3 regions of the Paenibacillus shenyangensis genome follow, and region 1 is predicted to be linked to each of the others. Evidence: predicted binding sites of a transcription regulator. Region 1 holds the regulator's gene; each other region holds the start of a gene.
The links. The regulator LexA, encoded in region 1, represses DNA repair genes until DNA is damaged. The targets are predictions, from matches to a motif close to CGAACATATGTTCG.
Positions count from the first base shown of each region.

Region 2: a site for LexA is predicted at 7,147-7,160, ahead of H065_RS0106285 (YolD-like family protein). Genes of this name have one in related genera too.
Region 3: a site for LexA is predicted at 5,448-5,461, ahead of H065_RS0114810 (DNA polymerase IV). Genes of this name have one in related genera too.

Region 1 is NZ_AOIG01000008.1:217,455-225,989, reverse strand. Features, by position in the region: gene H065_RS0107710 (MerR family transcriptional regulator) at 1-58, shown strand, start outside; gene glnA (type I glutamate--ammonia ligase) at 83-1,411, shown strand; gene spo0A (sporulation transcription factor Spo0A) at 1,791-2,612, shown strand; gene H065_RS0107695 (hypothetical protein) at 2,888-3,271, shown strand; gene lexA (transcriptional repressor LexA) at 3,405-4,031, opposite strand; gene H065_RS27610 (LysM peptidoglycan-binding domain-containing protein) at 4,308-4,892, shown strand; gene H065_RS0107680 (DUF896 domain-containing protein) at 5,012-5,212, shown strand; gene H065_RS0107675 (hypothetical protein) at 5,465-5,989, shown strand; gene H065_RS0107670 (HAD family hydrolase) at 6,010-6,807, shown strand; gene mtnD (acireductone dioxygenase) at 6,949-7,488, opposite strand; gene rnz (ribonuclease Z) at 7,993-8,535, shown strand, end outside.
Region 2 is NZ_AOIG01000007.1:183,262-191,796, reverse strand. Features, by position in the region: gene H065_RS0106325 (L-rhamnose mutarotase) at 1-134, opposite strand, end outside; gene H065_RS25385 (MBL fold metallo-hydrolase) at 419-1,312, opposite strand; gene bshB2 (bacillithiol biosynthesis deacetylase BshB2) at 1,529-2,212, opposite strand; gene H065_RS0106310 (YojF family protein) at 2,233-2,580, opposite strand; gene H065_RS0106305 (rhamnogalacturonan acetylesterase) at 2,897-4,006, opposite strand; gene H065_RS0106300 (universal stress protein) at 4,622-5,047, opposite strand; gene H065_RS0106295 (YhgE/Pip domain-containing protein) at 5,069-6,160, opposite strand; gene H065_RS0106290 (MarR family winged helix-turn-helix transcriptional regulator) at 6,261-6,692, opposite strand; gene H065_RS0106285 (YolD-like family protein) at 6,815-7,066, opposite strand; gene H065_RS0106280 (universal stress protein) at 7,405-7,833, opposite strand; gene H065_RS0106275 (glycoside hydrolase family 127 protein) at 8,082-8,535, opposite strand, start outside.
Region 3 is NZ_AOIG01000017.1:128,796-137,330, reverse strand. Features, by position in the region: gene yjbM (GTP diphosphokinase) at 1-670, opposite strand, end outside; gene H065_RS0114825 (quinone-dependent dihydroorotate dehydrogenase) at 731-1,825, opposite strand; gene H065_RS0114820 (L,D-transpeptidase) at 2,028-3,443, opposite strand; gene H065_RS0114815 (ferredoxin) at 3,666-3,908, opposite strand; gene H065_RS0114810 (DNA polymerase IV) at 4,110-5,405, opposite strand; gene H065_RS0114805 (hypothetical protein) at 5,509-6,372, opposite strand; gene H065_RS0114800 (HEAT repeat domain-containing protein) at 6,395-8,002, opposite strand; gene H065_RS0114795 (Imm50 family immunity protein) at 8,203-8,535, opposite strand, start outside.

The DNA of each region.
Region 1 (8,535 bases):
TCCTGGACAGGTATCACTGATCCAAGGGGAATTATCCCGGTTCTTCAATAAAAAATAAAAAGAGCACAGAGGAGAGGGTAACGTGAGTTATACAAAAGACGATATTTTGCGTATTGCCAAGGAAGAAAACGTACGATTTATCCGCCTGCAATTTACTGACTTGCTGGGTACGATCAAGAACGTCGAAATTCCTTTGAGCCAGTTGACCAAAGCACTGGATAACAAAATGATGTTTGATGGTTCCTCTATTGAAGGATATGTACGTATCGAGGAATCCGATATGTATCTGTATCCGGATCTGGACACATGGGTTATTTTCCCGTGGGTAACAGAGAACCGGGTAGCACGTTTGATTTGTGACGTCTATATGCCAGACGGTACACCGTTCGCTGGTGATCCGCGTGGTGTTCTGAAGCGTAACCTGAGAGAAGCGGAAGCGATGGGCTTTACCGAAATGATGGTTGGGCCAGAGCCGGAATTCTTCCTGTTCCGTACAGATGCCAATGGTAATCCAACCGAAGAGTTGAACGATCAGGGCGGTTACTTCGATCTGGCGCCAACCGATTTGGGCGAGAACTGTCGTCGCGAGATCGTTATTACGCTGGAAGAAATGGGCTTTGAAATCGAAGCTTCCCACCATGAAGTAGCTCCGGGACAGCACGAAATCGACTTCAAATATGCGAACGCACTGCAGGCAGCTGACCAGATTCAGACATTTAAACTGGTTGTTCGCACAATCGCTCGCCAGCATGGTCTGCATGCGACATTTATGCCAAAACCATTGTTCGGTATGAACGGATCGGGTATGCACTGTCACCAATCCTTGTTCCAGGACGGTAGTAATGCATTCTATGACGAATCCGATGAATTGGGTCTGAGCCAGGTAGCACGTCATTATATGGCAGGTATCCTGCGTCATGCACGTTCTATGGCAGCAGTAACCAACCCGACAGTAAACTCTTACAAACGTCTGGTGCCTGGTTATGAAGCACCTGTATATGTAGCATGGTCTGCAAGTAACCGCAGCCCAATGGTTCGTATCCCGGCTTCCCGTGGTCTGAGTACACGTATCGAGGTTCGTAACCCGGATCCTACAGCCAATCCGTATCTGGCGCTGGCTGTTATGCTAAGAGCCGGTCTGGATGGTATTGACCGTCAACTGAATCTACCAAAACCAATCGATCGTAACATCTACATAATGACCGAAGATGAGCGTATCGATGAGGGAATTCCAAGTCTGCCAGGCGATCTGAAAGAAGCTCTGCATGAATTGCTGCGTGATGATGTAGTTGTTACTGCACTTGGAGAGCATGCAACGGCTCACTTCTATGAGCTGAAAGAGATCGAATGGGATATGTATCGGACACAAGTTCACCAATGGGAACGCGACCAATACATGACACTGTATTAATTTTTGAAAGCTCTGGTACTGCCGATTTTCCGGCAGCCAGGGCTTTTTTTATAAAATAAAGTGTATTCAGACAATAGTTCATTTCCGTATAGGGAAATGAGGTCATCTGTCAGTTTACAAATCAATAAGCTCCATAAAGACGATGCCTATAAAAGCATCGTTTTTTAATATAGCCAATTATAAAAAAGAACCAAACAATATTGCAGGGAAAATATATATAAGAAAAAGAGGAAATTATAATAAAGTAATTCTTGAAATTTCTTTAAATTAAAAATTATAGAGGGTAAAATTATATAATGGTGTTAATACCTTAAATACCAATTTATTACATATATCAATTCCTATATATTCTTTACTATACAAAAGGAGGGTATTAGATATGATCAATGTACTGGTTGCAGATGATAACAGGGAATTTACGCAAATGCTGTCAGACTATATTTCGAATCAGGAGGATATGCTTCTTGCAGGAATGACTTACAACGGGGAGCAGACCTTGCAATTGATTGAAGATCTAACGGAACCACCGGATGTTGTGTTACTGGATATCATTATGCCACATCTGGATGGATTAGGTGTATTGGAGAGGCTTCCGGATATGCATATCATCCCCAAGCCCAAAGTGATTATGCTTACCGCATTTGGACAGGAGCAGATAACTCAGAGGGCATTGGAGCTGGGAGCCTCTTATTTTATGCTTAAACCTTTTGATCTTCAGGTATTAGGGAGCCGGATTAGACAGCTGGCAGATGTACCGGCAAGTGAGAGAGCAATGCGGCCACCATCAGCTGTATCGGTGTCTCGTCCTACAACTACACCGGCAGTGACTAATGTCAGCAAAGAACAGCGTTTGGAGGCATCTATTACCAGAATATTGAATGAAATCGGTGTACCTCCGCATATTAAAGGTTACCAGTATGTCAGGGAAGCTATTGCAGAAGTATATCACAATATTGATATACTCGGATCAGTAACCAAAGTGTTGTACCCTCAAATAGCAGAGAAATTCAACTCCAATCCAGCCCGGGTAGAACGAGCAATCCGCCATGCCATTGAAGTGACCTGGAACCGGGGAGATATGAGCCATATGAGTCATCTTTTCAATTACGAAATTAATGTAAGTAAAACAAAGCCAACCAATAGCTCTTTTATCGCGGCCATTGCGGATAAGCTGAGAATAGATCATAATATTTTTCCTTAGAGGGACAGTGAGTAATTCAATAATCACTATTATTCACACTGCTCTCTATCTAAATCAAGAGAGGTTAGTATAAGTGCATCTAGTATTATATTTTGATGCTGATCCATTTGTATTCAAATAATTGCATAAACATATTTCTGAGATGAAATAAAACATTACGATTTGAGATGACCGGCCCTATTTTGAACGATATAGATAACTCTGCGGTCAGTGCGGGTAATAAATGACTGACCACTTACTGCAGCATCAGTCGGACAAACAAAGGAGGCATTTCAATGGACAAGGAAGTCAGGAAGCGTCTGGTTACTATTTGTGAGATGCATATCAGCAATCTGGAGGAACAACTGCGCAAGCTGTACACGATCGAGAATCCGCTTCGTGGAAGCGATGTAGCTGGCGGAGAAATTATTGATGTAAGAGTAGAATTGGAGATTTGCAGACGATTGGAAGAAATCTACCAACGCATTGATATTGATGGAGCTAACGAAGGCGAGACCTATGATATGTACCATTCCTATTCTTTCCATACTACGAAGGCCAAAGAAGTATTTGAAGCAAGAAAATTAAAGCTGGAATTACAGCATACTGCTGAGATTAAAAATATTAATTTGTTATTGGAAGGGTTCATTTTGGAATTGAACAGACTGCACAAGATGTAACAGAATAAATGGCAACAAAAAAAGACTCCTGAGAGGAGTCTTTTTTGTGTTATAGGCAAGTTCATCAGAAAGATGAACTTGCAACAAGATTAATCATACCGCACAAAGTCGCATAATTTGCCTATCCCAACGCTTAGTGCAGGTTGCGGAACAGACCTACTACTTTACCGAGGATCGTTACACGAGTCAGACGAAGAGGCTCGTACATCGGGTTCTCCGGCTGCAGACGAATATGATCTTTTTCTTTGTAGAACGTTTTGACAGTGGCTTCGTCTTCCTCTGTCATGGCAACTACGATATCGCCGTTATCAGCAGTCTGCTGTTGACGAACAATAACAAAGTCACCATTATGAATACCGGCGTCAATCATACTGTCTCCGACAACGGAAAGCATAAAGATCTGATTGTCACCTGTAAATTGTTGCGGAAGAGGGAAATAATCCTCGATATGTTCAGTAGCAGTGATCGGTACGCCGGCGGTAACTTTGCCGATAATCGGTACACGAGACACAGTCTGCGCGAACAACAGATTATTTTCGGTTTCTTCCTGACCCAGCAACTCGATAGCACGAGGTTTAGTAGGGTCGCGGCGGATCAATCCTTTTTTCTCCAGACGATCCAGATGACCATGTACAGTAGAGCTGGAAGCCAAACCTACAGCTTCACCAATCTCACGGACGGACGGCGGGTAACCTTTGAGTTTAACTTCATTCCGGATGAATTCCAGAATTGCCTGTTGGCGACTTGAAATCTTGGACATGCCGTATCAACCCCAATACTAGTAACGTTTGGAAAAAGTATAACATAGAACTTCCGTTCGTACAAACATAAGTTCTAAAAGCCAGCAACTATTTCCCAAGTGAAGCAAAGCAGTTAATCCAGCCATTCAATAGTACCGGTATCTACTGCTGTATCCAGCATACACTTCCTTTTAAAAAAAGCGAACGAAAGTTCGTAAAAAGATGTTGATCAAAACATATGTTCGTGTTATATTATTGACGTAGAAACAAGAACAAACGTTTGGGGTGTGGTATTCATGTTAAAATACAGTACATACAAAAGTATACACAATCAGCCGGAGCAGCAGGATCAGTCCGCCGCTTCCATCAAAAACGATACTCAACATACACCTGCTGCATCAGAGACTCGCAAAACAGCGCGAATCGCATCTTCATCCATTCCATCTGCACGAATAGAAAAAGGGCTTACCGTTGATGCCTGGACCTATGCTTCGGAGCCAATCGAAGATACCCGTCAACAACGTAAATCGGCTTCACAGCCCAAAAGCGCTAAAAAATCCCTTCGTCAAAAAACACTTAATCTGATCGAAATGACTGTACAGAAATCAAAATGGAAATCCAGTGGACGTCTACTGATTTGTGTACTGTTTGCTTCTATTGTTTTATATGGGGGTTTTCAGCATCTGGTGATTGCTGATGAGGTGCCTGACAATGAACAGCATGTTATTGTCAAAAGTGGCGACAGCCTATGGGCAATTGCTTCCCGATATAAATCGGATGAAACGGATATTCGTGATTACGTGGATGAAATCCGTAACCATAACCAACTGGCCTCTTCCCAAATTCAGAGCGGCGATGTACTGGTCATCCCGTATGATTAACTAGTATATTTATAGGATATTTCTATATTGATATATAAAAGGCTTGTCAGGCTCTAATAGCCTTGACAAGCCTTTTTTTCCATGTCAAAGTTAATAAAGATAAAAATGGGAGGTTAGTCATGGACATCGATGTACTGATTGCACGTATTAATGAATTGGCACGCAAAAAAAAGGACACCGGTCTGACCGCAGAAGAAACCATCGAGCGGGATGAACTTCGTGCCGTCTATCTTGGTAATATCCGCCGCAACTTCCGTCAGCAGCTGGACACTATTGAATGGGTTGAAGATGCTGAAGACGGTACGCAGGGCAAACGCTGATCTGCAGCATATTGTCCAGGATAGTTCACACAAATAAGATGGTATTGTTAGATCTTCATTTATAATAAGATGCAACAACCATACAGGGATGTCATAGCTGATCATGGCTGGACATCCCCTTTCATTTCAATAATTTCCAAAATGTAAGCGTGTTGAGATTGTTAAATCGTATATCAGGGAGCGATCGATTGCGGTTCAATCAATCTGAATATAGAACAAACATCTTTTATATTTTATTTAGGGGGAAATCGCATGTCCCGTTCCTGGGAGAGGCAAGTCAAACGCAACACCAAGCAGGTCAATGCCCGCCGTAAAAAATCTGGTCAGAGCGAAGTGGGTAGCAAGAGTACCAAAGCTTCCGAGTATACTACTTACAAAGGCCGAAACTTCGTATTCCCGGCTACCCTGGTACTGTTAGGGCTGGCTTATGGAGCAATGGGGCTGATGTATCCTGCTTCTATGGGCAGCACCGTACTATTTATTGTAACGGTAGTGATGTATCTGCTGCTGGGAGTTATCTTGTATCTGCGCAGACCGTATCTAAAAGTTGGCAGAGATGCCGTAATTACGACCAAGTTCAATCGTGAGCGTCTGGTGACGGCAGCACAGATCAAAAAGATCCGTCTGCAAAAAAACTACGTGGTAATCGAGCATAGCGGTAAAGGTGGCGCATGGGTATTCGCGCGTACACTGAATCGCTATGATACCGATGCAATGGCTGTTCAACTGAGAACTTTTGCAGCAGCTAACCAGGTTACTCTTGAAGATAAATTGTAATACAGACTAAGGGGGATTTGATGTTGAGTATTAAAGCGGTTTTATTCGACCTGGACGACACCTTATTATGGGATGAACGCAGTATACAGGAAGCTTTTGAACAGACCTGTCTAACGGCACAGCAAGCGGTAGGCGTAGATGCCTCCGCTCTGGAACAAGCTGTACGCCGGGAGGCCAGAGCACTGTATGAATCGTATGAGACTTTTGCTTTTACTCAACAGATCGGGATCAATCCATTTGAAGGATTGTGGGCGCAGTTTTCGGCAGGCGAGCAGCCTGAATTCCGTCAGTTGCAGCAGCTTGCACCAATATACCGCCGTGATGCATGGCGACATGGATTAAGTGCGCTGAATATCCAGAATGAGCAGCTGGCTGACCAGCTTGCCGAGCAGTTTGTACAGGAACGTCGCAGTCGTCCTCATATATATGAAGAGACGCTGCAGATTCTGGGCGAACTGCAAGGAAAGGTCAAACTGCTGCTGCTTACCAATGGATGTCCTGCTTTGCAGCAGGAAAAGTTGGATGGTGTACCCGAGCTGACTCCATTTTTTGACCATATTGTGGTGTCTGGTGCATTTGGTAAAGGAAAGCCTGATCCGGCTATTTTCCATCATGCACTGGAACTTCTGGATGTACAGCCCCAACATGCATTAATGGTAGGAGACAAGCTGACTACAGATATCAAAGGAGCTCTTGCAGCCGGGATCAAAGCTGTCTGGGTGAACCGCAATCACAAGGTGAATGATAGCGAGATTCATCCCGATTACGAGATTGAGCGTCTGACTGACCTTCACGGGATCACTGCTCAACTGGTCTGATCTTTCACTGATCTACTGTATAACAACAAAACAACCCCCTGCGGCTTAAGTGCACAGGGGGTTATTTTGGTGAATATTTTTCTATGGTATCTGTAATCTCTGCTTTTGGTAAATGATATTAAAGCTAGCGATGATAACCAATTAGGCTTTTTGGAAGGATGAATCTGCGAATGGGTGTGCTACCCAGCCGTCGGTTTCTACAAACAAGCGAACAGCAACGATTTTGCGATTATCCACCAGTGTGAAGAAGTGAGGTGTATTCTCGGGCACAGAGATTACATCACCTGGCTCCAACTCTACATCAAAGTAACCATATTCCGGACTTTTAATGATGAAAATACCATTGCCGGATACAATCGCACGAATCTCGTCTTCGGTATGGGTATGAATCTCCTCGAATTTGGCGAGCTTGGCTTCGAGATCCGGTGTTGCTTCGGACAAAGTGATGACATCCCAGGTACGGTAACCACGACGTGCTGAGAGATCTTTGATTTCGGCATCAAATGTAGTCAGAACCGCCTGCTTCTGTTCATCAGTCAGCGTGAAATTCTCACTCAGTTCTGGAGCCATCTTGGACACATCCCATTTTTCGTATACAACTTCATGTTTGTTCAGAAACTCCAGGACGTTGTCATCTCCAGCAATTCGTTCATTGGTATTTCTAATTCTGATTTCAGCCATCGGATTACCCTTCTTTCATCATTTTTATGATGTATTATAAAAGAAAATGCTTTCTTTGTCGACACTTTCATTCAGAATTCATGAGGATCAGACTTCAAAGTATATTTAATGATCATAAAGCAAGATACAGTCATGTTCAACCGAGCAGCATGATAACTTGATTTTATATTTTTAAATAAGGGTATTAGAATAAATCAGGCATTTGTGCCGAATAATTTGTATAGGCTATGAACAGTGTAGGATTTAGTGACTTTTGGAAGTGCCCATATCGTGGTATTATAATAGAGTTGAGCTTGAATGATGTAAGATCCGTGATCGGTACCGGAATGGTTTTCGGGCCGTGACGGTAGAGATAACAAGCACAATCCTCCGAAGTTATCGGAGGATTTTTATTAAACTGCGGTAAGCCTGGATTGTGGGCCTCATTATGACGCTAATCGGCTTGCTGTGCAACAATACGCCAACATCATGAAACGCTATATATAGAGAGAAGGTTGTTTTGGTATGGAATTATATTTTCTGGGAACCAATGCAGGAGTACCCACCCTGCAGCGTAATGTGACTTCAATTGGATTGCGGCTCTATGAAGAGCGCAAAGCGCTTTGGATGTTTGATTGTGGAGAAGGAACACAGCATCAGATTCTTCGCTCTCAGCTCAAACTGAGCAAACTCGAGAAAATCTTTATTACTCATCTGCATGGTGATCATTTATTCGGATTGCCTGGGCTGCTGTCCAGTCGCTCCAATCAGGGCGGAATTACTCCACTGATCGTCTATGGACCTCCGGGAATTAAGCAATTTGTTGATATGACACTTGGATTGAGTCAATCGCGTATGGAGTATGAACTGATTGTTGAAGAGCATACAGGTGGAGTTGTTTTTGAAGATGAGACATTCCGTGTAGAATCGGCTCTGCTGGAGCATCGGATCGATAGCTACGGCTACCGGATCATTGAAAAAGATCGTCCCGGACAGCTCAATCAGGAACTGCTCAAGCAGTACGGTATTAAGCCGGGACCCATTTACGGAAAATTAAAAAATGGTGGT
Region 2 (8,535 bases), on a different contig from region 1:
AGGAAAATGCTGTATGTCCGGATCCCTACTTCTCCAAAAGCCTGTAGCAGTTCGGGATACACGGCTTCATGACGACGGATATACTCTTCATGATCTTCCGGCCGGATATTCAGTACAAACGATACTCTTTGCATGATCATACACTCCTCTGATTATGAATTATGTATAGTTGGCAGACTCGATCATAGGACTTGATGATCCACCCTATGTGGCTGTCCTTCTTAAATTGTAAGCGTTATCTACTGCAAAATCAAAACCGTTATAATAACATCGTATTGCCACAAAATAAAAGGCCACCAAATGGCAGCCTTTTTTTGATTATTGGATTATGAAGTATCCCTTTATCCTATTGCTCACGTTGCTCTTTACTCTTTGCTCTTAATTGTTTTATATACGATGTGATAATACTGCAAAGCTATTATACATCCGACATATCACGATCATCACCTAATCCAGGTGCTTCATTGGTAGGATGATCTACATATTTACCGTGCGATGGCTTCGCCCACTCATCAAAATGAGCTGCCAGACGCGGCAAGCCTTCCGTCAGATCCGGTCCCATCATCGGCTGGCCATGACCAGTCAGCACATGCTGTGGACGCAGGGAGGCCAGTCGTTCGACCGACTCACGGGCAGCCGTCCAATCTGTCGTCGCATATCTTGGTGGTCCGCACAGTTCACGCTTCTGGATCATGCTATCCCATAGCTTATCCTGGTCTACAGTAATAAACGCATCACCTGCGATCAATGTACCATCCTCTTCTCGGAACAGTGACACGTGACCCGGTGCATGTCCAGGCGTATGAATCCAGCGCCACTGTGACAAGCCTGGTACACTGTGATCAGCTGGCAGATTATGAATATAAGGCTGCAAGTCAACCGGCTGATTCGGGAACACGGCAGACAAGCGGGAATTCAGTCCACCCTCTACGCCCGGATCATAACTTGGATATTTGGACTGTCCGGTCAGGAAAGGCATTTCCATAGGGTGCGCATAGACAGGTACATCCCATTTCTGGGCGAGTTCCACTGCCGAACCCGCGTGATCAAAATGACCATGTGTCAAAATAATCGCTGTCGGTCTTGCACCCGTACCGAATCGCTCATTAGCTACTTTGACAATTTTGTCTGCCGATTGCGGAAGTCCTGTATCTACCAATACCCATTCCCGCAGACTGCCCGGAATCCCGATAAACGCAACATTTACAAATTGCAAAGTCAGACCGTAGACATCGGGACGCAGCTCCACCTCATCTCCGCTTCCTACTGTAGTCATCGGAATCTTCAGATGTTTCATTGGATTCTCTGCCATCTTAATCTCCTCCTCGTATGGTAATCGTTCATACCTTACTCTTACCCAATATAGAAGAGAATTAAGTAACTCAGTCGACAAAAAGCCGGATACCACTGTATTGCAGGGCATCCGGCTATATAGTTGTACATTATTGCATAGAATAAAAGGCTATTAACAGACCCATAACCAGATTATACAGGCTGCTGAGGCTGTTACTTAGACTTGTCCATATGATCAGGCATTCGGGAATTCGCGGATGGTCCAGAACCGCTCACGACTGAAGCGCTCGCGCAGTTCACGATCCAACTTTTTGCTTTTGCCGAGTTCACCCGGTGAAGGGAACTGGGAATGGTGAGCATGGATCGAATCCAGCTTGTTCTGCAGGAAATCACCTACATCATTCTCGGTATCCGGAAAGCCGATCTCGTCCGTACAGTTACGAGAGAACGCCATCGTATAAAGCGGCGGACGTTCAGATTCCGGCAGACGTCCCATAGCACGTACTACAGCTGCACCCGTCGCATCATGGTCCGGATGGACACTGTAACCCGGATAGAAGGTGAAAACTGCTGAAGGCTTAAGCTCGGTCAGCAGATCAAGGATGGCACCATCCAGTACTTTTCTGTCTTCAAATTCAATCGTTTTGTCATGGAAGCCCATCATGCGCAGATCTTGTATACCGATAGCATCGACAGACTTTTTCAGTTCACCTTCACGAATACGAGGCAGATCTACACGATTGGTAAAAGGAGGCGTCCCCATATTGCGTCCCATTTCGCCCAGTGTCAGGCAGGCATAAGTGACCTGACCGCCGCCAGCGATATGTTTGGCGAGCGTACCCGACAGGCTATAGCACTCATCATCCGGATGAGGCAGGACGACGAGAACGCGTGAATTGGCAGGAATAGTCATCATCATTGGTTTCATCTCCTCGTTCATTAAAAAGGTTCCTTGCTCAGTTGCAGAGCGACGACCAGCTTGCCCTGGGTATCATGTCCCGCCAGGATCAGCCGCTCCGAATCACTCTCTTCATAGTGGGTCAGTCCCTCGGAATAAACCCAGCCGTGCTCGGTTTTGAGACCCACACGGAAATGAGGGGCTTTCTCCGAAATGGAACCGGTCGTATAGCGGATCAGCGCATTGCTGATAAAAGTTGCGGCAGGATGCTTGGTGCTGTCCAGATGGGAAGCATAAGCGCCTGTTGTCATCTCCAAATGAATGTACAAATCCTGATCTTGGAGATCATGGATTCGCTGCTGGATAATAGCTGGATCAATAAGCTGCATGGCCATTGTACGATTCCTCCATCTTCTTACTCTGTTCGGTGAATCTATCGTAACAGACCTTTCCATGAAAAGGAATGCCTGCTGCACTCTACATAATAAACGCTTCGCTGTTAGCAAAGACGAATGTTATGTCGATCACCTAGTACTTATTATAGTATACTATATTATTTTTAGTATGTATAAGATTCTTCGATTGCAGCCTTTTATTGATCCAGATATCCTACGCCAAAAAGCCCGAGAATCCGCATATCGCGCAGATCCTCAGGCTGTGATTTGGACAATCCTTTACTTTTATCTGCTTCTCTATTTCCCTTATTTAATGATACAATCCCTGCTTCTTCATCTCTTCTGTGAGCAGCCGAGCCAGCTCAAGCGCTCCAGCATGATTGGGATGCAGCGTATCTCCATCCATATAGAGTGCCAGTGTGGCTGCCGGTCCGATTGAGGTAAAATAAGCCGAACTGATCACATTCAGATCAATCAACCGCACGCCTTCTTCAGCAGCCAGTGCTATAGTCGCTTGGCGATACCAGCGTCCCTCCGCATTATGAACACCTGCACTGTTGAAATCGGTAGCGCGCCCCTGTGGTGTAGACAGAATGACCGTAGCACCTTTGGATTTGACGAGCTGGACCATATTGCGCATAATTTCTTTGAATTCCGCTTCGGTTTCGTTATTTTTCGGGTTGGTATCGTTGATGCCCAGCTGGAGGATAAAGTAATCCCCTGGCTTAATGTAACGAAGAATGGCTTCCAGCTGCCCATCGTTACGGAATCCTCTGGCAATCTGTCCACCGGAGGCCATATTACGTACTATATAATCCGATGGATTGATATACTGCTGCAGCATTTGCCCCCATCCCGCCTGAATGCTTGTAGCGAGCGGATAATAATTGGATACTGTCGAATCTCCACCAACATAGATTGTTGGACGAGTGACCGGATTAGTAGATATCTGGGTAATCTCCAGTGCACTGAGGGTAAATGTACCGCCTACTTTGCCTTCGGTAACGAGCAGATTCAGTTGTCCATCCGTAATCGGAATCTCGAATTCGTCGGTGACATTGTTACCAGTCATATTAATCACCTGATATACACCTTCGGCTGCTATGCTGGAACGTCCGGTATTACCGAGCATGGCTTTGACTTTGTACAATCCATTCGGCAAATCCACATTAAAAGTATTGCTGCTTTTGGTACCAAACTCTACAAATTGAACAGCATCACTTCCCGCTCCCTTACCGGCTGCAGATACATTTCGCATATTCGCAGGTGTATTAAATCCATAACCTTTGCTGGCGTTGTATCCATCTTCAGCCCGTACGCCTGTATAACCTGCCTCTACTGCACCTCCGCCAAAATCAAATTTGTAATTGGTGACGGCAGCATCTGCTGCAGACAGTGTAGGCAGCAGACTCGCGAACATACAACCTGCAAGAGCCAGTGTACTTATCTTGCGCAGTAGTCCGGATGCGTTCACGGATTTCTTTTTTGGAGGAAATACATTCACAGGGTTAACAGAAACTGACTGTATTCCTTGTGAAGATGATGCAGAGAGAACGGATACAGCTGGGGCGATGCTTGGATGAGTGGCTTTTTTCATAATTTCCTCCTTTTATTGTAAGCGTATTCGAAGGTACCGTTATAAGATTCGTTCCTTTCTGGTAAACTTCCTCTAATATGTAAGTAAATAGGTTATAAAAATCGCGAACTGCTATATATAATATTCTGGATATGGATACTGGATATAATAGCTCCGGTAAGAAGCCTGAATCGGCGGCGTAGGTAAGAAGACAAGATAAAGATGGAAGATGGAGGTCGAGACAGAGGGTAAATAAAGATCCGACCCGGGAGCAGGGCGATACGGAAGCAATTACATAATCAGCCGCATACAAAAAAACCGGAAATGCCTTCAAGGGCACATCCGGTTTGGATTAGAGATACTATTCCTTTTAGATAAAGCGTACATTCTGTATATGATCTTATACAGCTTGCTTTGCTTATACTTTTTCCTACTCTGTTGTTATAGATATTAAGCTGCTTACTTTACAATCAGTACCGGACACTGGGCATGCTGACTGACATAGTGACTGACGCTTCCCAGCATTAACTCCGAGAAAGTTCCCAAGCCGCGATGACCAATAATGATGAGTTCGACCTGATGTGCGGCCGCATATTTGACAATTTCCTGACCGGCATGACCCTGTAGAATCTGAATACTGGCATCCGGCATCGAAGCAGTCAGGGTACGCAGTTGCTGCCTTACCTGCTCTTCTTCTTCCTCAAAATAAGCTTCCAGCTCATGTGTCGGAATCATTAAAGGCTGTTCCAGCAGCTCGGACGCAGTAGGATCGACATAAATGATTTCAATATGGGACTCCTGCGCTGCAGCAAAAGCAGTCGCATGTTCCAATGCACGCTGAGCATGCATGGAGCCATCATAAGGGACAAGAATATTAGTGTACATGTTCTGGTTCTCCTCTCCGGATTAATGACTGGTTGCTGGCTGGTTCAGCGGGCTGGATGCCGGACGAATCAATGCTGTACGCAGTACGGTAATCCCCCATGTAATAATCGCAATCAGCAGCAGGTGGATAACAAAAGTGGTGACTGGCGCACCACTGTAAATCAGACGCAGATATCCCTGAATACCATTGGGTGCAGGCAGGAAGCTGCCAATATGACGGTAAAAGGGGGTCAACATCGCAGATGGAATAATATTGCCTGCAGTCATCAGCTGGAATGGAATTAGCGCCACATTAAATAACGGAGCCGCATTGCCAAAAAGAGCAAATCCCATTTGCGTAACGGCAATACAAGCGATATAGACAAGAATATGGAATCCCCACATCTGCCAGAATGAAGCCGCAGTATCTGCAAACACCATGGCTACGCCGGTAACAATAAGCGATCCGATAATGGATACCCCAAGCAGCAGTAGCTGTCTTCCCCAGAATATATCCCATTTGCTGTGACTGCGCTTGAGCATCATGGAAGACAGGTTTAACTGGATATTCATTGTCATTACCCCAATATAGGTGATAAATCCAAGGATCATCGGCAGCATAGAGATAGCAAAATTGCTAATATCATGCGTTTTGACTACTTCGGTAGTAACTGCCTGCTGCTCTACATTGGCAAAAACCTGTTTGCCGACAGAAGCAGAAATCTGTGCTGTCGAGCTCTCCATAATCGATTTGGCAATGTCTGAATTTCCTTGATTAATGTAATACACGAGCTTGGCGTCGCCTTTTACAGCAGCTTGTTCCGTGAAGTTCTTGGGAATGGCAATGACCATCATCAGCGCGCCGCTATCCATCTGCTGCTGCGCTTCAGACAACGATGTGTAAGGGACAATTGTGTAAGGCGCCTGCTTGCCGATAGCATCTGCAATAGGCTGACCAGCTGCCTGATCTTCATTAACAATCCCTACTTTGAGCTGATCAATTCGTTCAGTCGCACCGTTATATCCGGTCATCCAGATCAGTGTAAATATCAATGGGACGAAGATAGCGAATACCAGTCCAATCTTGGTTTGTACAATTTTCAGAAATTCCTTGCATGTGTTTAAAGCGTTCATTCTGTACTTCCTCTCCTGCTTCTTAATTTAAATATTAATAAATGCATAGCCGATAAATGGTTGTGCATGTATTTATCCAAAAAATCACCGGCTTATATATTCAGCCGGATAGATTTTTGTATATTTTATTAATGGATTCAATAAATTGGTCACTGCCTTCATCTGTCAGCATCTCATTAATCTCCATCTCGATTCCACGCATAGCCGGAGTAACCTGTTCCAGTAGTTCCATGCCTTTGGTCGTTAGATGTACATTAACTGCACGACGATCATTGGGATCGACCTGCCGCTGTACAAGCTGCTTGTTCTCTAGACGTTCCAGGGTCTTGCCGATACTCGTCTGATCCCGCTCATGAACCCGAGCCAGTTCTTTCTGAGATACGCCGCCATGTCTGCTCAATTGGTGCAATATACCAAATTGTTCAGGAGTAATATCGTAAGGTTGCAGGCGCTGGGCTGCTTTTTTTCGGTATAAGAGATAAGTTCGGGATAATAACAGTCCCAGAGGACTCTGTTCCTGATCAAAAGGCATATTTATCCTCCTAAAATAAATACTAGCATAGCCGATAATCGACTATGCTAGTATATTACTTCTTATTTTTCAAAGTCAAAGCTTATTTTGAAAAACGCATAAAAAATATTATATACGTCTTATTAATCCCTCGGATAATTCACCTGCATAATATCCATAAAAGGAATCTTGTATAAATCTTCGACCTGCTGTACATGCACCTTGCCTGTACGTGAGTCCATATTTACAATCTGACCGCGCACTGTGTCTTCCCAACCCCATACGGTTAGAACGATCTCTGACTTTTCACGGTACGCTTCAGTGAGTTGGTTACCCATTTCTTCCAGAACAAATTCATCGCGTGTTGGACGCTTGGCCACTTTCGCTTTAGCCAACGAAATACCTCCCTAATCAATATGCTATATCCATTTTAACCTTATATGTTCGTATACACAATACTTTTGACAAAAAAATAAGAACAAACGTTCCTTTTGTGAATATATCTACATTGCTGTATTGTTCTATATCCTGTATGGAAGCCTTCCTTTATCTTATGCTTCCCTATAAATACAGCAAAAGACCGTCCACGAGACAGACGGTCGGTACATATATAGGTATTCCATTAAATTACCAGTTATCTTATTTGGTACTGGTAGATTATTGGCTTAGCAGAGCTTTACCAATACATTATTAGTGTACAGACCGGCCATCCATTTTAGCAGCAGAGATCTGTTTATTTGACGATCATTACCGGAGCCTGGGCTCGCTGTGTAACATAACGGCTCACACTGCCTAATACCATCTCACTCATGGTACTGAGACCTCGGCTGCCCATGACGATCAGATCAGGTTGTGACTGCTGTGCATATTCCACAATTCCCTTGGCTGCACTGCCATACAGAATTACAGTCCGGGCATCAGGAATTTTGGAGATCATCTCACGCAGATTACGCCGGATCTCGTCTTCTTTATGGTCAAAATAAATCTCCAGTTCACTGGAGGTCATAATGAGAGGTTGACGCAGCTCATCTACAGTCGCTGAATCCACATACAGAATTTCCAGTTCGGCTTGCAGGCTCTGGGCAAGCGCTGCTCCACGTTCCAATGCTTTCTGGGAATGCATGGAACCATCATAAGGGACAAGAACATGCGAGATCGCCATGGTGAACTCCTCCTTTGATATGGGCTTCCTTATCCGGCAGTTAGCTATTGAATCAGCAGTATGGAGACCATACCTGATTCCAATATAAACCCATTTTATTCCAATTGCAAGCGTTTTCATTTATAAAAGATCTCACCATTTTCGTCTTTCCAAACAAAACCCCCCTGCTTGGGAGGCAGGGGGTGAGATAGATCCTTAGGAAATAACGTTTATATTGCTTGGTAATCAAGCTTTATAATATGGAAATATTATGCTTTACGCACCCAGACAGTCATATCACCTTCGCCACGATTGCCCCACATGAAGTAAGGAATAGCGGTGAAAGATTGGCGGGTTTGCTCGGGAGCGTGATCCTGATAGAGGGATTCGCCCCAATTTTGTTCCTGTTCGCGAATAGCACTACCTTCGATGATGGTACAGCCGCCGAGCAGTCTTTCGTCAAATCGCGAAGTCATCGGTTGATCGGTCTCGATCTGCAGAGCTGCGATCAATTCACCGTTATCTGCCTGCTCCAGACAGTAGACGAGCGGACCGCGCTGCAGCGCTACTTTACCTGAGGTAGCGCGCAGTTTCGGGTTGGCGCGGATGATTTGTACATCCATTTCCATATTCCACTCTACTACATCGTCGGCAGACCATTCACGCTGGATATAGACATAACCATCACGCAGCAGGGAAGCATACTGTACTGTCTCTCCATTG
Region 3 (8,535 bases), on a different contig from region 1:
TATGATGGAAATACAGACGATGAATATCGGTCAGTACTCGCTGTACAATGCTGGCATCATCTTCGAAGCTCCGCTGGGCATCCAGAATGTCCTCGCGAATACTGGACATTTCATTATCCAGAATCATCGCTGCTTCGGCTGCCGTTTTGAGTCGGTTGCGAATCGGTGTCGGCAGACTCTGACGGTATTTATAATTCAGGGAATGCTCAATCGTCGCCCAGAAATTCATCGCCAGTGTACGGATCTGAATCTCTGCCAGTACGATTTTTTGACCGAAGGCAGTCTGTACCGGATACTCGGCGATCATATGGAAGCTGCGGTAGCCGCTATCCTTGAAGTTGGTAATATAGTCTTTTTCATAAAGAACAGTCAGATCCTTGCGGGCACGAATATACTGTGCAACCCAGCGGATATCCTCCACAAACTGGCACATAATCCGGATGCCTGCGATATCCTCAATTCCTGTCTCAAGCTCAGTCATCGGAACGTCCAGACGTTTGGCTTTATCCAGAATGCTGGATATTTTTTTGACCCGTCCGGTGACAAACTCGATCGGTGCGTATTCTTCCCTCTTTTTGAGTTCGGCGCGCATAGTTTTGAATTTCACCTTTAATTCTTCAACCGCTTGTTCATAGGGAAGCAAGAATAATTCCCAGTCTCTGTCATCCATCTTCATGCCTCCTCAGTCTATGACCTCATTCTTTCGAATTTACATGTATTAGGGGGTGGATTAGCGGTGGTCTGCCCCAACCGCTTCCGAGATATGTGTGAAGCCGTCACGCTTCATAAGCTCACGGATACCGTTATGCAGCTCACGGGTCACCTGAGGACCTTCATAGATAAACGAAGTATAAATCTCTACCAAGCTCGATCCTGCCTTGATCTTGTCATAGGCATCCTGACTGGAGAAAATACCTCCACAGCCAATAATCGGTAGTTTGCCGCCAGTCTGGCGATAAACGCTGGCAATAATCTCGGTGGAACGCTCCGTCAATGGCCGTCCGCTGAGGCCGCCTGCCTGTCCCGCATCCGGATGGGTTAATCCTTCTCTCGACAGGGTCGTGTTCGTCGCAATCAGACCTGCTGCTCCACTGGACTGAATAGTATCTACCATGTATTCCAGTTCGGCACTGCTCACATCTGGTGCAATCTTCACCAACACAGGCTTGGCTGAACCATGCTGCTGCTCCTGATGCTTCATTTCTGCCATGACGGCAGCAAGCAGTTCCTTCAGCTCATTACCATGCTGGAGGTTGCGCAGATCCGGCGTATTCGGTGAACTGATATTAACCACAAAGAAATCAGCATACGGATACAGGGTACGAATACAGGATTCATAATCCGATGCTGCCTGCTCATTCGGCGTCACTTTATTTTTGCCGATATTCACAGCAATCGGAATCGGACGGGCATTCAGTTCCTGCAATCTTGCTGCCATTGCGTCTGCACCTTCGTTGTTGAATCCCATCCGGTTAACCAGCGCCCGATCAGATGGCAGACGAAACAGGCGTGGCTGTTCATTACCCGGCTGGGGCTGGGGTGTAACCGTGCCTACTTCCATAAATCCAAAACCCGATGCCGATAACCCGGGTACTGCCTGGGCATTTTTGTCCAGACCAGCTGCCAGACCGACAGGTCCGGGGAATGTAATCCCGAACAGCTCTGTCGTCATATCGGGTGTACTGGTAATGCCATACATCGAATTCATGGCTGCCAGCGTACCGGGAATACGCACGCCTGCGCCCAGTCCGCCGATTACAAGATGATGCGCTTTTTCCGGGTCCATCCGAAACAATACGGGTTTGAAAATGTTACGATATAACAAGTTGCATTCACTCCGTTCCTGGCATTGGCAAACCGCCTCGATGCGTATCCTGCAAGGCCTTGTCCGGCCAGCCTGCAGATTTGATCTCTATAACAGTTTATCCTGTTCCGGGTCAAAAGAAAAGCGATCTTCTCGTTTTAAGAAGACCGCTTCCCGATTGCTGTTTATGTTCATTCGTTGTACACGTTTGATAGCGGTTTATTTAATCCAGCCAGTGATAGATCGTATTCGGATCTGTCTGATTCTGACTTTTATTGGTCTCAAAACGCTTCTCCGGGACCCAGACCTTACCGGGCAGTACATCATTGGCAATAGTCACTTTGGTTCCAAGCGGTATCATATCGAATAACTCCTCTACATCCGCCTGATCCATCCTTACACAGCCAAGTGATTCATCCATCCCGATACTATCCGGTTCATTCGTACCGTGAATCGCATAGTGACTATCGGATAGCTGCATGCCACGACTGCCAAAATCCCCATCTGATTTGCCATTTGGATTCATGACTTTAATGGAAATGTTAAATGTACCTTCCGGTGTTCTTGCCCCGCCAAGTCCTACTTCATAGTTGCGCAGCAGTACCGATCCACTGGCTACAGCAAGACGATGCTTTTTCTTGTCTACGATAATCTCAAGCGGTTGCTTGAAATAAGGATGTCCACCCAGCGTAGAAGCCATAATTTGCGCGGCTTCGCTATCTTTACCTGCAGCTGCTTCAGCAGGCAGTTGGCCGCTGCTGTGCAGTGCTTTCAAAGCTGTAAAAGTCTGGTTCATCGTCTCTGTGCTGCCGGACAACCAGTTGCCCGGGAAATCCGCCTCCAATTGATGGGGCTGAGCAGGTAATGCTCCCTTGGCTGTTTGATAATGGGAAATAGCAGTTTGCATCGCAGCCAGCTGCTCCTGTTGCTGCATCCATGCTTTGGCTTCTTTTTGGTAGTGTCGCAGCTGTCCAGGCTTGCACTGGCAGTTTTTGGCATCATAGGATTGAACAAGGGTCTGTCCAGCATTATCGCCTTCTGCCAAAGTGTACATTACCGGCAGTTCGGGCTTCCAGAGCAGCCATTTATCTACCTTTTGCATACCCAGCACTACCGCTGTATCAGGTGCACTTCGCTGCGCCTGCTGCTTCATATAACGGGCAACCGCATCTCCTGTCTCGTCACTTCCATACGACAGTTCCATGGCTGTAAAGGCAAGAGGCGAATGAAAAAGAGGCTTTTCCTGCTGCGATTTATCCGTACCCACACTATTGGCAGTTACATCCGATTTATTGGGTTGATCCTTTGCCGCAAGCAGAGTCTGGTCATTTGGAGCAGCTACCGAGCGCATCATAATCAGGAACAGCAGAGCGACTCCCAGCAGACTATAGCGCCAGCGTCGTATTTTTTGTTCACGTTTATGAGCCATTTCCATAACTTTGGCTTCGTAATCCTTGAGTACATCCGCTGGTACTTTGCTATGTTCAAAAGCTTCGTAAATATCACCAGCCCGGTTATAACAGTAGTTGGCTTTGCCGACCTGTCCATCCGCCTCGTATTCTTTGCCCAGCAGGTACCAGCCCATCCGGTTATTCGGATGCATTTTGACATAGCGCTTCAAATACAGTAAGTTTTTCATTGATCCATCCCCGGAATGGCTTCCGACTCTCCCTTCTTTGGAATATCAGATTATGTATTATTCTCTGCACAGAGTATGCCTATTATCTTCTATATCGGACAATTCTGCTTATTTGGCATAGGGCTGGCGAATCAATTTAGATCGCATGATTTGCACAAAAAACGCCCTGTCCACCAACGCGGTGAACAGAGCGTTTGAGCAAAGCCATTTTCCCTAGAGAAATTAGGCTTCTTTGTTAAATGGAGCATCTTCGATATGAATCGAATCGGTAGGGCAGCCATCGCATGCATCCTGCATATCTTCGAACATATCGTCAGGGATAGCCATTACGCCGCGATTGTTGTCGCCATCGAAGATAACTTCAGCCAGACCTTCATCATCGTAATCATAAATGTCAGGTGCTGTAGCTCCACAAGCACCGCAAGCAATGCATGTATCCTTATCAACCCAAGTATATTTACTCATCTGTATTCCTCCTATCCATGCTTTCCAGTAGTCTTTATATCGGACCCCGGTCTGTACATATAAACAAAATATAATATAAACCTTCGAGAATTTCAAATGTATTACCAGCTGTTTTCCAATTATGAACATCTAATTGTTCTAAAATCAGAAGTGCGTCATGTTAAATTTTACCCTTTAAGCCGCCCAGCCAAACGATCGCTTTTACATAGGTTCCTCTTCCTGCGTAAAACGCTGTCCATCCCGCTGCAGCGAAGTTCCTCTGATCTTGTGATTGCGAATCAACACGGAAGGATCATTACCGAGCATCCCGGCGGTCAGCAGGGCGCTCTCACCAAATTTGTTACGCAGCTGGTCGATGACCTCATTCAGCTGTTCTTTTTGCGGCTGACGCTCATAATCGAACAGATCCAGCTGCACAGCAGCTTCATCACGCGGCAGCAGATTTTGTAAGGTAACCCCGAGCAGACGAACCGGCCCTTTGCCCGCCCAATGCCTGTCATATAGTGCACAGGCTTCATGATACACTTCTTCGGTAGTCTCTGTGGGTACAGACAACGCCTTGGAACGGGTAATGGTCTTCATATCCGGTGTGCGGATTGTAATCTGCACCGTTCGTGACATCAGCTTCTGACGCCTCATCCTCCGGCACACCTGGTCGCTCAGATTCAGCATCACCCGGCGTATATCTTCCTGATCCTGAATATCCGCCGGCAAGGTCGTCGTATGACCAATCGACTTGTTTGGTTCGTGATCAGGCTCGACAAGAGAATGATCGGTTCCATTGGCAGCCTGTTTGAGCCAGCTCCCCTGAATGCCGAACCTCGCCTTGAGTCTTGCTTCATCGGCAGCAGCCAGTTGTCCAATTGTACGAATACCCATCTCCCGCAATTTGGCCGCTGTCTTGCTGCCGATGCCGAATAATTGTCCACATGGCTGATCCCATAACAGACGAGGCACATCCCGAATACGGAGAATAGAGATTCCGTTGGGCTTTTTCATATCCGAAGCCATCTTGGCCAGTAGTTTGTTCGGTGCAATCCCCACCGAGCAGGGAAGTCCCAGTTCATCCTGGATACGCCGCTGCATATCCGCTGCAATCTCTAGCGGGGTACCGAACTGGCTGGAGCCTGTAATATCCAGATAACATTCATCAATAGAAGTTGCCTGCAGTAGCGGTGTATAGCTGTAAGCAATATTCATAAATGCAGATGAATATTTGCGGTACAGGTGAAAGTCCGGTCGAATCACGATGATATTCGGACATTTTTGCAGCGCCTGACCGACCAGCATACCCGTCTTCACTCCACGTCCGCGGGCTTCATAGGAAGCGGTAACGACGATACCCTTACGCTGCTCGACACTGCCGGCTACCGCTGTCGGCTTTCCTTTATACTTGTCCGGCTCTTCGGCGGCATGCACCGAACAGTAAAAGGCATTCATATCCACATGCAGAATCACTCTACCGCGCGCCGGATAGTAGGCTTTATTTCCGTTCATCGCTTCCCTCCTTCTGCTGACCGGCATCCTGCGGATCACATGCGTACAAACGTTCTATTTTATTATAAAAAAAGAATAGCTATCTGACAATCAACTTTGGCAGTTATTCTTGTCTCCAGCTTTGCATAGCTTGCTCCGCATATTCATACATACACTCATACAGCTGCGAGTGCTCGTCCAACTGTATCATCCGCTCGGCGGTTTGCAGTTTTGCAGCAAATACTTCCGTCAGGTTGCCTGCTGCATCCCTGTCTTGCTCAAGGGTGCGCTGTAGATTGAGCTCTTCAATCAAAACGGCCTCCTGTCGTAACCCGGCATCCTGAAGCGCAGTAATCAACTGCTCAGACTGACGACGCATATCAAAGTTATCCAATGCTGTAAGCAAGCCATTCATTTGCAGCTCGGTATCATAATCGATCAATAGCAGTAGATTACGTATCGCAAGCGGCAGACGGCCCCATTTGCTATGAATCTGCTGTACATATGGCTCCTTGTACATGATACCGACGATCTGCTCGATCCACTGCTCGCCTGTTTGCACTCCACTGTCGGGCAGGAGTGGCTCGTAGTATTCCCGTTGCATCAATTGTTCGTCGTAAGCATATGGGTATATCATGGCTTCCATAATAATCCGTTTCAACTCGTTACTGCGCCGAGCGGATGAAGTTCGTTCCAGCAGGTCTGCACGTTCCAGTTGATCCATGACTATACCGGCGATACGCGGATTCGGTGTCATCAGGAATTCCTGTTGACTCTCGCGGAAAGGGTGTATTTCCAGCACCTTGCCAAGCAGACTATTCAATGAAGCGCTGCCTGCATATAACCCCGCTTCCGGATCGGTACATTCAAATTTGAGAAACATGATCATTTTGTTGAGTGCCATAATTTCTGCATGGTTAATCTCGATCGTGCGTAATATTTCTCCCTGCTGGGGCTCCAGTCGGTATTTATTGAAATAGTCTTCCATCCTGTTATTCTCCCTTATCCTGTCATGAAGTAATCAGCCAGCGCAGCATATGAACCTGTTTGGATTCCAGAATGATTGCGCAGGATTCCAGCTTGTTCAGCATTACCTGCTCCTGTTCCGACGTTAATCGGCTGCGATAGGAACGGCCTGAGACATGCGTCCAGTTATTTAACTGATGAATGCTTGCCTGCTGAATCCAGCTTGTTCGGGTTCCAGCCATAATATCCAGCAGACTCTCCAGATGCTGCCATCCTCCAAAAGCCGGCAGCAGACGCAGCATGTTACGCTGTACGTGCACACAGTCGCTGTTTACAATACCATGTACCAATTCATCTTTTTCCAGCAAATAAGCATGTCTTTGAAAAGCTTGTACTGCTTCTCTGGATATTCCTGGCTGACTGTCCAGCAATGACTGCCACAGCAGTTCCTGGTATGTATCTGCATCCAGACGTGCCAGACTGTGGACAACTGCCTTCCTGACATGTATTGCCGGATAATGCATATATTCCGCGATAATTTCAGCATCTGCTCGCTGTCCTGTCTCTCCCAGACCATATAATGCTGCTGCAAGATGTTTTTCATTATCGGACCAGATCTTATCCATATAGAACTCCGCATACGATATGGATTCGCTTAGCGCTAAATGTCTGCGTGCAATTTCCCGGATCACGGCATTGCGATCCAGCAGCCCTTCTCTCAAAAAAGGAATAGCCTGTTCAGGAAAATGATGTGCCATCAGTTCCAGTGCTTCACGCCTTACGGAAGGAAACGAATCCTGTACCATCAGCAAAAGGATTTTTTGCAAATCTGAGCCGGATAATACATTACCTGTCTTTCTTGCTGCCCACAGTCGTATGGAAGCATCCCGGTCGTACAGCGCTTTTTCCAGCACTTCTACCGGCACGGCTGCTCTTGATTCCAATGCCATCTGCAGACAAAAACGCCGGATATCCCGGTCTGTCGATATCGTTCCCTGCTCCAGTTCCGACAGGCATTCCGATTGACGCAGCAGGTCGTATATCGATTCGGTCAAAGCCTCATAACGGTCTCTACCGCAGCTTTCCAGACGCTTAACCAGTGTAATATTGCGGATAAAGGCGCCTGCATTATGCGTATGTATACGCTGCTTTAATGCTTTGTACGTATGAAATCGGATCGGAGATACCCAATCATTCATCCGGATCAACAAAAAAGGAATTTCCGATCCATCATGAAACTGGATAATCCGTTTTAGAGCTTCTTCGCGCACATAACCATTCCAATGGAAACTGGCCATAATAATCTTGACCGGATGTACGGTGGCCGGCCACTTTTTTATATTTTCTGCAGTCAGATGAACCCACTGACTGGCATTCTCTGTGAACCCGTATGGAAGATATTCACGCATCTTCTCACTTAACCATACCAGATCGGATGGAGGACAATGCTTCAGCAGATCACTGATTGTATTTTCGGCAGCCGTTTGTAATTCCAGCTCTGGTGATTCCAGAAAAGGCGTCAAGTAAGGGATAGCCGCAATCTCTCCGGAACGCCGGATCAGCCGGATCCATTTGCTGTTTTGCTGCTTGTATAATTTGTTGATGCATACTTGTACCTGCTGGGATAATTCTCTTTTTGGTCTGGACATCATGCCGACCTCCTCACTTCGGGTATATCTTTGATCTTCACTTTCATTTAAAAGAATTATATCCTGATACATTAGTCTATTACATCTCTACGTTGCCATAAAGCCAAATCCACAATTCCTAGATCAGCTCTATTCATAGACAAGCAACAGCCGCTGCTCTCAGCAACTTTTGGGGTTGCAGCAACGGCTTGTTCCCAGCTCGTCTAGTTATCCTTCTGTACCAGTTCCGCCTGGATACCGCCGCAGAAAAAGCTGCCGGATAATCCCTGCGCCGCTTCAATATCCACTACCATATCGGTGCCATCATAGCGGAAATCGACTTCCGAGATCACATTAAGACGCGCATCCGGCGGAGAGAATTCGATATCAAACGCCTCCATGAAAGTAAGCTTCACTTCATGGTCTGATAGAGGTTCTGCCAGTTGAACTGTTAGCTCGACCCGATCCTTGCCGATCTCGTATCCGGTAATAATTCCTTCTTCAAAATCAGGAAAATGCCCCAGCTCGGCAATGATCTCTTTGCTGCCGCGAATAGA